DNA from 4 places in the Roseburia sp. AF22-2LB genome. Region 3 is predicted to be linked to each of the others. Evidence: predicted binding sites of a transcription regulator. Region 3 holds the regulator's gene; each other region holds the start of a gene.
What was found. Region 3 encodes Rex, which represses fermentation and respiration genes when NADH is low (regulators of the CRP and FNR family bind a similar motif). Its sites were predicted from a motif close to ATTGTTAANTANTTAACAAT; they were not measured.

Region 1 (3,203 bases), on a different contig from region 3:
GGGAAATCTTTGATCGTTACAGCATCTACCGGAAGAAGAAGTTTCTTTCCAAGTTTCTCTGCCTTTGCCATCATTTCTTTACAATAATCGATCTTAGTATCATCTACTAAAGAGATTCCGATTTCATATCCTTTTGCTTTTAAGAATGTGTAAGCCATACCACCACCGATGATTAAGGTATCACATTTCTCAAGTAAGTTGTTGATTACATTTAATTTATCAGCAACTTTTGCACCACCAAGGATTGCAACGAATGGTCTTACCGGATTCTCTACTGCATTTCCAAGGAAGTCGATTTCTTTCTGCATTAAGTATCCAACTACTGCAGTGTCAACTAACTGTGCAACACCTACGTTAGAACAATGTGCTCTGTGAGCTGTTCCGAATGCATCATTTACAAATACATCACAGATAGAAGCAAGGTCTTTAGAGAAAGCTTCTCCGTTCTTTGTCTCTTCTGGTCTGAAACGTGTATTCTCAAGTAAGATAACATCGCCATCGTTCATAGCTGCTACTGCTGCTCTTACGTTCTCACCAACAACTTCAGGGTCAACAACGAATTTAACTTCCTGTCCTAATAACTCTGTAAGTCTTGCTGCTACTGGTGCAAGAGTTTTGGTCTGTTTGTCTTCTTCTGTTTTTACTTTTCCTAAATGGGAGCAAAGGATAACCTTTCCACCATCAGCGATTAATTTCTTGATTGTAGGAAGCGCTGCAACCAGACGGTTCTCGTCTGTAATCTTTCCTTCTTTTAATGGTACGTTGAAATCACATCTGCAAAGAACGCGAAGTCCTTTTACATTAATATCATCTATAGATTTTTTATTTAATGACATATTAAGTAGTCTCCTTTAAATTTTATTTCTAATAGCAAGAAAGAGCCCGGTCCTAAAAGACCGGACCCTTTTCCTGAGTCTTATCTGCACTCTGGCAGCCTGTCGCTTAAAAAAGTAGTCTACCGTGCAGTGATTGTTCGTTAAACTACGGGAAACACGCTTTGCGGGTTTCTCTCGTAAATTATGCTAACTCGCTGAAGTATTTGATTGTACGAACCATCTGAGATGTGTAGCTGTTCTCGTTATCATACCAAGAAACAACCTGTACTTCGTACAGATCATCAGATACCTGGTTAACCATGGTCTGTGTTGCATCGAACAGAGAACCGAATCTCATTCCAACGATATCAGAAGATACGATTTCGTCTTCGTTGTATCCGAAGGACTCATTAGCTGCTGCTTTCATAGCTGCATTGATATCTTCTTTTGTAACGCCAGCTTTCTTAACAACTGCTGTTAAGATTGTTGTAGATCCTGTAGGGGTTGGAACACGCTGAGCAGATCCGATTAATTTTCCGTTCAGTTCTGGGATAACAAGTCCGATAGCTTTTGCTGCACCAGTGCTGTTTGGAACGATGTTAACTGCTGCTGCACGAGATCTTCTTAAATCACCTTTTCTCTGTGGTCCATCAAGAGTCATCTGATCACCTGTGTAAGCATGGATTGTTACCATGATACCAGACTGGATTGGAGCATATTTATTTAATGCATCAGCCATAGGTGCTAAGCAGTTTGTTGTACAAGAAGCTGCTGAAATGATTGTATCAGATGCTTTTAATGTCTCATGGTTTGTGTTGTATACGATTGTAGGAAGGTCATTACCTGCTGGAGCAGAAATAACAACTTTACGAGCACCTGCATTGATGTGTGCCTGTGCTTTTTCTTTGCTTGTATAGAAACCTGAACACTCTAATACAACGTCAACTTTTAATTCACCCCATGGGCAGTTGTTTGCATCTGGGAATGCATAGATTTTGATTTCTTTTCCACATACGATGATAGAATCATCTGTGCAGGATACTTCATCAGCATGCTCATATTTACCCTGAGAAGAATCATATTTTAACAAGTGTGCTAACATTTTAGGGCTTGTTAAATCGTTGATTGCTACTACTTCGTATCCTTCAGCACCAAACATCTGTCTGAATGCCAGACGACCAATACGGCCGAATCCATTAATTGCTACTCTTACTGCCATTATTAATTCCTCCTAGAAATTTAATATAAAATATCTTTATTTGGGATTGTACCCAATCTGGTATTATTCTAACCAATTTTTGTCGAAAGTTCAAGTAGTTCCCATCACTTTGTTAATTTTTTCACTATTTTTATTTCTTCTTTCTCATTTTCAAACAAATGTTACAATAGCTTTTCCATTTTTCATACTGTCTTTTGACAGATTGTCAAATTTCTATTATAGTATTCTGTGTATTATATACAAAGATTTTACTATACTTGTGAAAATGTAACATTTTTCTTAGTAGAAATGTGTAAACACTGGGTAAGGTTTGTGCAATATGTAGGGGAAAGGAATAGGAAAGCTTCTTCCCGAAAACACTGGAGCGGTTATGATGTGAGAATCCGCAGCACTTCACGGGCAGTATTTTTCTTGAAATTAGGCTGTCTTTCCGGCTGCTTTGACCGGATACTGCTTTTGTCTGCCAGCAGCGGATACCACACTTTGTCTGAAGGGACTCTAAGAATTCCTGCAAAGATATTTGATTTGCGGCAACCGGCACAAATTCATATCCATATTCAGATTGTGCCTCGCTGGTACATCCATGTACCAGCGTTGCCGGGTTGCAAAAGGAATTCTACGAGTCCCTAACAGACGCTGTTCACGGTATCCGCATGCCGGCAGACAAAATGCAGTATACTGTCAAACATTGGAAAGACTGCTTATTATAAAAGAAAGAAAAATACTGCAGGTTGAAGTGCCGGCTTCTTACATACAAACGTTCCGGTGCTTTTGGGAAGAAGCTTTCTCATCCAGTTCCCCACCTGCACAACCTTACCCGCCATACACCCCACAGAAAGGAGTACACTATGCTTTGGGACACACATATGCACACTGCTTTTTCTACCGACAGTGAGACCTCACCAGAATCCATGATTAAAGCCTCTATCGAACTGGGACTTGGCGGAATCTGCATTACCGACCATATGGATTATGATTATCCAAAAGAACATCCGGAGGATGAACCGGAATTTATCTTAGACACTCCGGTCTACTTCCCAACTATCCAGAAGCTGGGCCAGCAATACAAAGATAAAATAAAAGTGCTGACCGGCATTGAGCTTGGATTGCAGCCTCATCTTGCAGCGAAACATCAGGAACTGATAAGCCGATATGACTTTGATTTTGTC
Region 2 (3,203 bases), on a different contig from region 3:
ACTGGCTGGTGGTTCCTGCTGACATAGTTGTAAACTGATGTATTTTATTCATATGGAAAATAACATCCTTTGGTCCTGCTGCAATTCCCATACGCCATCCGGTCATGGCAAATGCTTTGGAAAATCCGTTTAATACAACGCAGTGCTCATACATACCCGGAAGGGATGCGATGGAAACATGTTTCTTTCCATAGGTTAATTCTGCATAGATTTCATCGGTAATCACGAACAAATCATGTTCCTTTACCACTTCTGCGATTGCCTCTAAATCTTCCTTTTCCATAATGGCTCCGGTCGGATTGTTCGGATAGGAAATCAGTAAGACTTTGGATTTCTCCGTTATCTTTTCCTCTAACTGTTCTCTGGTCAGACGGAATTTATTCTCCGCTCTTAATTTTAATGATACCGGAACACCGCCACATAATTCAATACATGGAATATAGGAAACGTAGGAAGGTTCTGCCACTAAGACTTCCTCCCCCGGATTCACCAGTGTCCGAAGAGCTAAATCAATTCCTTCGCTGGCCCCCATAGTAATCAGTATTTCGTCCTGTTTATCATAATGCAAATCAAATTTTGTCAGATAATCCGCTGCCGCTGCACGCAGTTCTACCGTTCCGCGGTTATCGGTGTATTTGGTATCCCCCTTTTTTATAGAAGCAATCGCTGCCTCTCTTACATGCTCCGGTGTCGGGAAATCCGGTTCGCCTACACCCAGTGAAAGTGCACCTTCCATGGTATTTGCCACATCAAAGAAATCCTTGATTCCGGAATCCGGCATATCCTGTACGATTTTTGATAAGTATGATTTTGTATCTTTCATTTTCATTGACCTCTCTTTGTACAAGTCCTGTCATGTAATTACGCAATTATTTTTTAGAAGCAGTGGTTTTCGAATTTTAAGCAGCTTTTCTATAAGATTTTTTGTTGAAAGCAGAATGTATACAATTCTTAAAAGTGCTTTTTTCTTATTGTTGTCTGTTTTGCCGCCTGCTTTGACCGGATGCCTTCTAGGGTCCGCCTGTTACGGATATCTAAGGCACCTTTAAGCAGCTCTAGGCATTTCTGCTTATAAAGCTGTTTTTCCGGCAACCGGCGCATAGTCACATCCGTGCTCCAATGCGCCTTCCTGGCACATCCATGTGCCAGGATTGCCAGTTGACAAAAGAAATGCCAAGAGCTGCTAGCAAGGCACCTAAATGATATCCGTATTCAGGCGAACCCTAGAAGGCATCCGGTCAAACATTGGAAAAACAGGCATTATCCCAAGAGAAAAAAGCGCTTTTGTAGAATTGTGGCATTCTGATTTCTAAAAAGACTATAGAAAAGCTGCTTAAAATTCCAAAAATCCGCTTTCTCACAAAAACCATTGCGTAATCACATGACAAGTCTTTTCCTATTGTAGCACAATCCCTGTAAAATACCAGTTTTTATTGACAAATCCCACCAAAAGTTATACCATTATAAGTATTGAAACATTGTTAATAATTTATCAATCAGGAGGGTCCTATTTCATGAACAACTTAACTTTAACAGTTGAAAACGAAATTGCAGTTCTTACTATTACCAGACCTGCAGCATTAAACGCATTGAATTCCGAAACATTGGATGAACTGAACACTGTTCTTACCGAAATTGAAGGAAGAGACGATATCAAAGTCGTTATCTTAACCGGTGGTGCTGATAAGAAAGGTAACGAATTCAAATCTTTCGTTGCTGGTGCTGACATCGCTGAGATGGTTAACTTCTCTGCTGCTGAAGCAAGAGCATTCGGTATGAAAGCTTCTGTTCCATTCTTTAAATTAATGAATATGAGACAGGTAACTATCGCTGCTGTTAATGGATTCGCTTTAGGTGGCGGATGCGAAATTTCTATGGCATGTGATATCCGTATTGCTTCTGACAACGCAGTATTCGGACAGCCTGAGTGTGGTCTTGGAATCATCCCAGGATTCGGTGGTACACAGAGACTTGCCCGTCTTGTTGGCATGGGACGTGCAAAAGAAATGATCTTCACCTGCGATAACATTGATGCAAACGAAGCATACCGCATCGGACTTGTAAACAAAGTTGTTGCAAAAGAAGAATTAATGCCAACCGCAAAAGCTATGGCAGAGAAAATTATCTCTAAAGGAAGCTATGCAGTATCTATCGCAAAAGCTGCTATCAACAACGGATATGATATGGATATCAAGAATGCTGTTGAAATGGAAGCTAACCTGTTTGGCGTAACCTGCTCTACCCATGATAAAAAAGAAGGCATGAGTGCTTTCTTAGAGAGAAGAGCCGCTGACTTAACAGATTTCTAATTGAACTTATACTTAGACAATATCAAAGGGGATATTCCAGTAGCATCTGGGATATCCCCTTTCATAAAAGGAGAATGCATCATGTTAGATAAAAAAATTGGTTTTATCGGAAGCGGTAATATGGGTCGTGCCATGATTGGCGGAATTATCTCTTCCGGTCTGGTTCCTGCCAGCCACCTGATTGCCAGTGCGAAAACCCAGGCCACACTGGATACACTTTCTGAGCAGTATGGTATCCGCACCACCTTAGACAATGAGACTGTTGCTGTAGAATCCGATATCATTTTTCTTGCTGTAAAACCATATCTTTATGAAACAATCATCAAAGAAATCAAAGACAGTGTTACCGATGACAAAATCATAGTTGCCATTGCTGCCGGACAGACCATTTCACGGATTGAATCTTTATTCAGCAAAGATATTAAACTGGTTCGTACCATGCCAAATACACCGGCTATGGTTCAGGAAGCCATGTCTGCCATTACCCCAAATGAGCATATCACAGAAGAAGAAACCAAAATGGTTGTCTCTCTCTTTGAAAGCTTTGGTAAAGCAGAAATTGTACCGGAAAGTCTTATGGATGCCGTAGTCGGAGTCAGTGGTTCCTCACCGGCTTATGCCTATATGTTTATTGAAGCAATGGCTGACGCAGCTGTTAATGACGGTATGCCGCGTGCCCAGGCTTATAAATTTGCTGCCCAGTCCGTTCTTGGTGCAGCTAAAATGGTATTAGAGACCGGTAAACATCCGGGCGAATTAAAGGATGCAGTCTGCTCCCCGGCCGGAACTACCATTGCTGCTGTGGCTAAATTAGAGGAAGGCTCCTTCCGCAGCACCGTAATTGCTGCCCAGAATGCCTGCTCTGAAAAATCCCGTGCCATGAGCAAACTCTCC
Region 3 (3,203 bases):
GATTTCATACTGTTCTTTTGCCTGCTTTGAAAAATGTGTTTTATTTCCATAGAGATATACTTCAACCGGAATGTGGGATAAGTATAACAACCTTGCAATTGCCATACCATCGCCGCCGTTATTTCCGGTTCCACACACTACCAGCACGCGGTTACATGAAATTTCTTTTTCCTGTATTACTTCTATCGCAGAAAGCGCTGCCCGCTCCATCAGAACCATGGATGGCACTTTAAAATGTTCGATTGTATTGGTATCACATGTTTTCATTTCCCGGGAATTTACAAGATATTCCATAAATTAATTCCTTTCGTCCGCATTTTCCACCGCTTTTTTTCCCTGCAGACGGTCTTCATCTTCCTGCCGCAGATCAAATATATTTAAAATATCCACACCAAAAATATCATGCATATAAGAATAAATCTGCCGGTTGTTGATTTCACGGTTCTGTTTTTTGATGATATTTTTCTTAAGTTCTACCCTTACCTTATCAATCCAGGCCGTAATTTCATCTGCTTCTTTGCTGTTCTGTCTTAGTCTCTCATAGCAGTAACGCATGCTTTCTAACATAAGTTCCTGATTTGCACTGTTTATATTTCGTGGAAGTTCAATTAATTCATCCTCAATTTCTTCCATTTTGACATTGACTTCATCAATCAGTCTCTTGTCTTCATCTAATTTTCTGGAAGAAATATCCCCCTCATTTTCCTCATGAGTTCCTTCCATGTTGACAACAATGCTTTTCATCAACCGATTCTTTGTCTTTTTCAGTTCTTTCAAATCATTATTAAGCTTTCCCTGCTGTTCTAACAACTGATTTAACTTTTCTTCCAGCTGCTTGATTTCACTGGTTTTTCCGCTTAAAGCAAAAAGCCTGTGCCATTTCTGATCCAATACAAGTATTGGTACTTTTCTGCTTTCTAATGCTTCCAGAAATTCCTTGTCATCTTTCATGCAAAACACCTCTATTCCAGCGTTTCCTTTTTCCTTTTGTTCTTTGTCATGTTATAGGATAACTGCATCAGGCTGTCTGATAAATGTACATTTTCCACTACAACATTTTCATCCAACACTTCCAGATCCACATGGGCAAAATTCCAGATTGCATGTACACCAAGGCTTACCAGCTGGTTTGCCACAGCATCTGCCTTTTCTTTCGGCATAGTCAGTGTAGCAATATCTACCTTATGTGTCTTTACAAATTCTTCCAGTTTATCAATCATTTCGATTTTATTGCCACGAATGGATTTTCCGCATAACTCCGGATTCACGTCAAACAATCCTACTATGACGAAGCCGAGTTTTTCAAACTTCACATAATTGGCAAGTGCCTGTCCTAAGTTACCAGCTCCAATAATAATAATATTATGCTGTTCATTTAATCCCATAATCTTTCCGATTTCTTCATACAGAAATTGTACATTGTAACCATATCCCTGCTGTCCAAAACCACCAAAATTATTTAAATCTTGTCTGATCTGCGATGCGGTCACTTTCATTCTTGCACTCAGTTCATTCGATGAAATACGTTCTACCCCTTCATCTAAAAGTTCCCCCAGATATCGGTAATATCTTGGCATTCTACGAATTACTGCCTGTGATATTTCTTTGCTCATTCTGCCAGTTCCTCCTGCTCTCAATACCCTACAATAATTATAGTTTCTTGCCGAAAGGATGTCAATGTGTTACAACTTTAACAATCTTTCTGTAAACTTAATTCTTCCCATTTTGCATAGAGTTCTTCCAGCGCTGCCTCTTCCTGCATCTGCTCCTCATGGATTTTGTTTAATTCATAGGAATTTGATGCTACCCCCGGCTTTGACAGTTCATCATTTAATGCTTCTATCTTTGCCTCTCTCTTAGCAATTTCATCTTCTGTACGCTTTAATTCGTTTTCCAGCTTACGTTTTGCTGCCTGCTGTTTCTTCATTTCTTCCCAGCTTAACTTCTGTTTTCCTCCGCCGGATATCTGCTCTGTTCCATTATTTTCTCCAGTTCCATCGGAAACAATGACATTTCCTTTTGCTGCTGAATTTTCTGCACGTTCCTGTGTAGCTGTGCCAAATGCCGCCAACTCCTGAACTTCCTTTTTCTCCAGATAATAATCATAATTTCCAATATAATTTAAAATTGTTTCATTCTTTAAATCAAGAATTCTGCTGGCAGTTTTATTAATAAAATAACGGTCATGGGATACATAAAGCACCGTTCCGGTATAGGAATTGATGGCTGACTCTAAAATTTCCTTCGACATAATATCAAGGTGGTTGGTCGGCTCGTCTAAAATTAAGAAGTTAGCATTGGATAACATCAGTTTTGCCAGTGAAACACGGCCTCTTTCTCCACCACTGATATCACGAATCCGCTTAAACACATCATCATCCGTAAATAAAAATGCTGCTAACACATTTCGAATCTTCGTTGCCTTCAGATTCGGATAAGCATCTGCAATTTCATCAAATAACGTCTTATCCGGGTCTAAGTTCTGATGCTCCTGATCGTAATATCCGATTTCCACATTGCTTCCAAGCTTTATCTCCCCGGCATCTGCGTCTACAATTCCATTGATTATCTTTAAAATGGTGGTTTTCCCGGTACCGTTATTTCCGATTAAAGCAACTTTTTCCCCTCGCTTAATCTGAAAATCAATGTTTGAAAACAGTTTATGCTCGTAAGATTTTGAAAGACCTTTCACCGAAAGTACATCATTTCCACTGGTAATTTCCGGCTCCAATGTAATATGCATATCTGTTTTTTCATCGATTGGCTTCTCAATACGTTCTATTTTATCCAATGCCTTCTCACGGCTTTCCGCACGCTTAATGGACTTTTCCCGGTTAAAGGATTTTAACTTGGATATTACTTCTTCCTGGTGCTTGATTTCCCGCTGCTGGTTATAATACTGTCGCAAAAGACTTTCCCGCTGTATTTCCTTCTGCCTCGCATATGCGGTATAATTTCCCGGAAATACCGTTGCCGTATGGCGGGATATTTCCACTACCTTCGTAACAATCCGGTCTAAGAAATAACGGTCATGGGCTACGATAATTACGGCTCCTTTATAATTCAAAAGATAGTTTTCCAGCCATGCAATCGATGCCATATCAAGGTGGTTGGTCGGCTCGTCGAGCATGATAATGTCAGGCTTGGTTACCAGAAGTCTGCCTAATGCCACTCTGGTCTTCTGTCCTCCGGATAACTCTGAC
Region 4 (3,203 bases), on a different contig from region 3:
GTATCGATGCAGACATCGCAAAAGCAATCTGTGACAAGCTTGGCTATGATTTAGAGATTGAAGATATGGAATTTGATGCAATCATCGCAGCAGTATCTTCCGGTAAAGCAGATTTTGGTGCAGCAGGAATGACTGTAACAGAAGACCGTCTTAAGAACATTGACTTTACAGATACTTATGCAACAGCAAGCCAGGTTATTGTAGTAAGAAATAAATAATCGGTATAGGAGGAAAGACCTTGAGCGATTTTTTAAGCAGCTTTCAACAGGATTTTATAGAGAAAGACAGATATCTTTATCTGTTACGTGGCCTTGGCAATACACTGCTTATTGCAGTGCTTGCAGTACTTCTGGGTATTGTGGTTGGATTTTTAGTCGCAATTATCCGTTCCACCCATGATAAACATGGTGGATTAAATGTTTTGAATTTTATATGTAAAGTGTATCTTACCATATGGCGTGGAACCCCTACGATGGTACAGCTTTTGATTATGTACTATATTATTCTGGTTGCACTCGATAATAAGATTGCAGTGGCTGTAATCGCTTTTGGTTTGAATTCGGCTGCCTATGTGGCAGAGATTGTACGTTCCGGAATCATGTCTGTAGACGAAGGACAGTTTGAAGCTGGACGAAGCCTCGGACTGAATTATTCGCAGACCATGCGTCTGATTATTCTGCCACAGGCATTTAAGAATGTACTTCCGGCACTGGCAAATGAGTTTATTACCTTACTGAAAGAGACTTCCATCAGTGGATATATTGCAATCCCGGATCTGACAAAGGGTGGCGATATCATCCGTAGCCAGACCTATGACCCGTTCTTACCATTGTTCGGTGTTGCAATTATCTACCTGATAATCGTTATGATTTTAACGGCTGGTGTACATAAACTGGAAACGAGGTTGAGAACAAATGAGCGATAAGAAGGTATTGATTGAAGTAAAGGATTTGTGTAAATCCTTTGGAAATGTAAATGTATTAAATGGTATCTCCACAGAAATCGCCCAGGGAGAGGTGGTTGCCATCATCGGACCATCCGGTTGTGGTAAATCCACATTCTTACGTTCCTTAAATCTTTTAGAGGAGCCGACTTCCGGTGTGATTACTTTTGAAGGAACAGATATCACGGATAAATCCGTAGACATCAACAAGATGCGTCAGAAGATTGGAATGGTATTCCAGCAGTTCAATCTGTTCCCGAATTATACCGTAAAAGGAAATATCATGCTGGCACCGGTTCAGACCGGACTTATGAATAAGGAAGAGGCCTCTAAGCGTGCGGACGAGCTTTTGATGAGAGTTGGTCTTTCCGATAAAGCAGATACTTATCCGGCAATGCTTTCCGGTGGACAGAAACAGCGTATTGCAATTGCAAGAGCACTGGCAATGAATCCGGATGTCATGTTATTTGACGAGCCGACTTCCGCACTGGATCCGGAAATGGTAGGAGAAGTTCTTGAAATTATGAAAGAACTGGCACAGGACGGAATGACCATGGTAGTGGTAACGCACGAAATGGGATTTGCAAGAGAAGTGGCAAGCCGTGTCATGTTTATCAATGAAGGACAGATTCAGGAAGAGAATACACCGGCAGAATTCTTTGCCAATCCACAGAATCCGCGTCTTTGCGACTTCCTTTCCAAAGTATTGTAGGAAAAGAACAGATAAAATGGTAAAAATAGTTGATAAAAAGTTTTCATAAGCTATTGCAATCAGAAAAAAAATAGTCTATGATAAAACCGTTATATGACTGACGGATAAGTGGAAAAACCACATGAAGTATAACGAAAACGAGCCGACCGTCTGGGCGATGAACCTGGAGGACTGGCTCGTTTTTTTTTGTATGTTATTTTGAACACCAAAAGATATTGACAAAAAAATAACGGTCAGTATATACTAACTACAGTTAAACAAGACTAATTCAAACCAATGAATAAAAAGTCTGTTGACAGTAAATTTAGTAACCATTCAGTGTTCATACTGAATACATTTTTTTAGGAGGATATCGTAATGATTGAAATGAAAGAGTGGGATGGATTCGAAGGACGTCTCTGGAAAGAAGAAATCAATGTTCGTCAGTTCATTCAGGACAACTACACTCCATATGATGGAGATGAGAGCTTTTTAGCTGAGCCGACAGATGCAACCAACAAGCTATGGGATGCACTTCAGAAATTACAGAAAGAAGAGCGTGCCAAGGGCGGCGTTCTTGATATGGAGACAGAGGTTGTAACCGGAATTACAGCTTATGGTCCGGGATATATCGATGAAAGCTTAAAAGATTTAGAGCAGGTAGTTGGTCTTCAGACTGACAAACCATTAAAGAGAGCTTTCATGCCATATGGTGGAATCAAGATGGCTGTTCAGGCATGTGAGACCTACGGTTATGAAGTAAATGATAAATTAAAAGAAATTTTCACCAAGTATCATAAGACACACAATACAGCAGTATTTGATGCTTATACACCGGAAATGATGAAGGTTCGTCATGCTAAGATTTTAACAGGTCTTCCGGATACCTACGGTCGTGGACGTATTGTAGGTGATTACCGCCGTGTAGCATTATACGGACTGGATTACTTAATCGCTGAGAAGAAGAAGGACAAAGCCAACTGCGGATGCGGACAGATGACAGATGATGTCATCCGTTTAAGAGAAGAAATTGCAGAGCAGATTAAATGTCTGGAAGACATGAAGAAACTGGCTGAGATTTACGGATATGATATTTCAAGACCTGCAACCAATGCAAAAGAGGCTGTTCAGTGGTTATACTTCGGATACCTTGCAGCAATCAAGACACAGAACGGTGCAGCGATGTCAGTAGGACGTGTTTCTACTTTCCTTGATATTTATATTAAGAGAGATATGGATAAGGGAATTCTTACTGAGCAGCAGGCTCAGGAGCTGATTGACCATTTCACAATGAAACTTCGTATGGTTAAATTCGCACGTATTCCTTCTTATAACCAGTTATTCTCCGGTGACCCTGTATGGGCAACCCTTGATGTAGCAGGAACAGGTGTAGACGGACGTTCCATGGTAACCAGGACAGACTTCCGTTTCCTTCATACTTTAGAGAATATGGGACCGGCACCGGAACCAAATCTTACTGTATTCTATTCATCCAGACTGCCACAGACCTTCCGTGATTATGCAGCACGTATCTCGATTGAAACAAGCTCAATCCAGTATGAAAACGAT

Region 1: the regulator Rex is predicted to act here: its motif matches at 2,143-2,162, upstream of gap (type I glyceraldehyde-3-phosphate dehydrogenase).
Region 2: the regulator Rex is predicted to act here: its motif matches at 1,478-1,497, upstream of DWX96_RS08820 (enoyl-CoA hydratase-related protein).
Region 4: the regulator Rex is predicted to act here: its motif matches at 1,870-1,889, upstream of pflB (formate C-acetyltransferase).

The regions. Positions count from the first base shown of each region.
Region 1 covers NZ_QTWM01000002.1:476,384-479,586, forward strand. The annotation lists gene DWX96_RS14535 (phosphoglycerate kinase) at 1-836, opposite strand, end outside; gene gap (type I glyceraldehyde-3-phosphate dehydrogenase) at 1,018-2,034, opposite strand; gene DWX96_RS05045 (histidinol-phosphatase HisJ family protein) at 2,883-3,203, shown strand, end outside.
Region 2 covers NZ_QTWM01000005.1:47,657-50,859, reverse strand. The annotation lists gene DWX96_RS08825 (pyridoxal phosphate-dependent aminotransferase) at 1-823, opposite strand, end outside; gene DWX96_RS08820 (enoyl-CoA hydratase-related protein) at 1,515-2,309, shown strand; gene proC (pyrroline-5-carboxylate reductase) at 2,391-3,203, shown strand, end outside.
Region 3 covers NZ_QTWM01000007.1:125,495-128,697, forward strand. The annotation lists gene DWX96_RS10905 (NAD(P)H-hydrate dehydratase) at 1-294, opposite strand, end outside; gene DWX96_RS10910 (hypothetical protein) at 298-951, opposite strand; gene DWX96_RS10915 (redox-sensing transcriptional repressor Rex) at 963-1,613, opposite strand; gene DWX96_RS10920 (ABC-F family ATP-binding cassette domain-containing protein) at 1,691-3,203, opposite strand, start outside.
Region 4 covers NZ_QTWM01000005.1:89,259-92,461, forward strand. The annotation lists gene DWX96_RS09025 (transporter substrate-binding domain-containing protein) at 1-218, shown strand, start outside; gene DWX96_RS09030 (amino acid ABC transporter permease) at 239-925, shown strand; gene DWX96_RS09035 (amino acid ABC transporter ATP-binding protein) at 915-1,655, shown strand; ZMP/ZTP riboswitch at 1,739-1,818, shown strand; gene pflB (formate C-acetyltransferase) at 2,013-3,203, shown strand, end outside.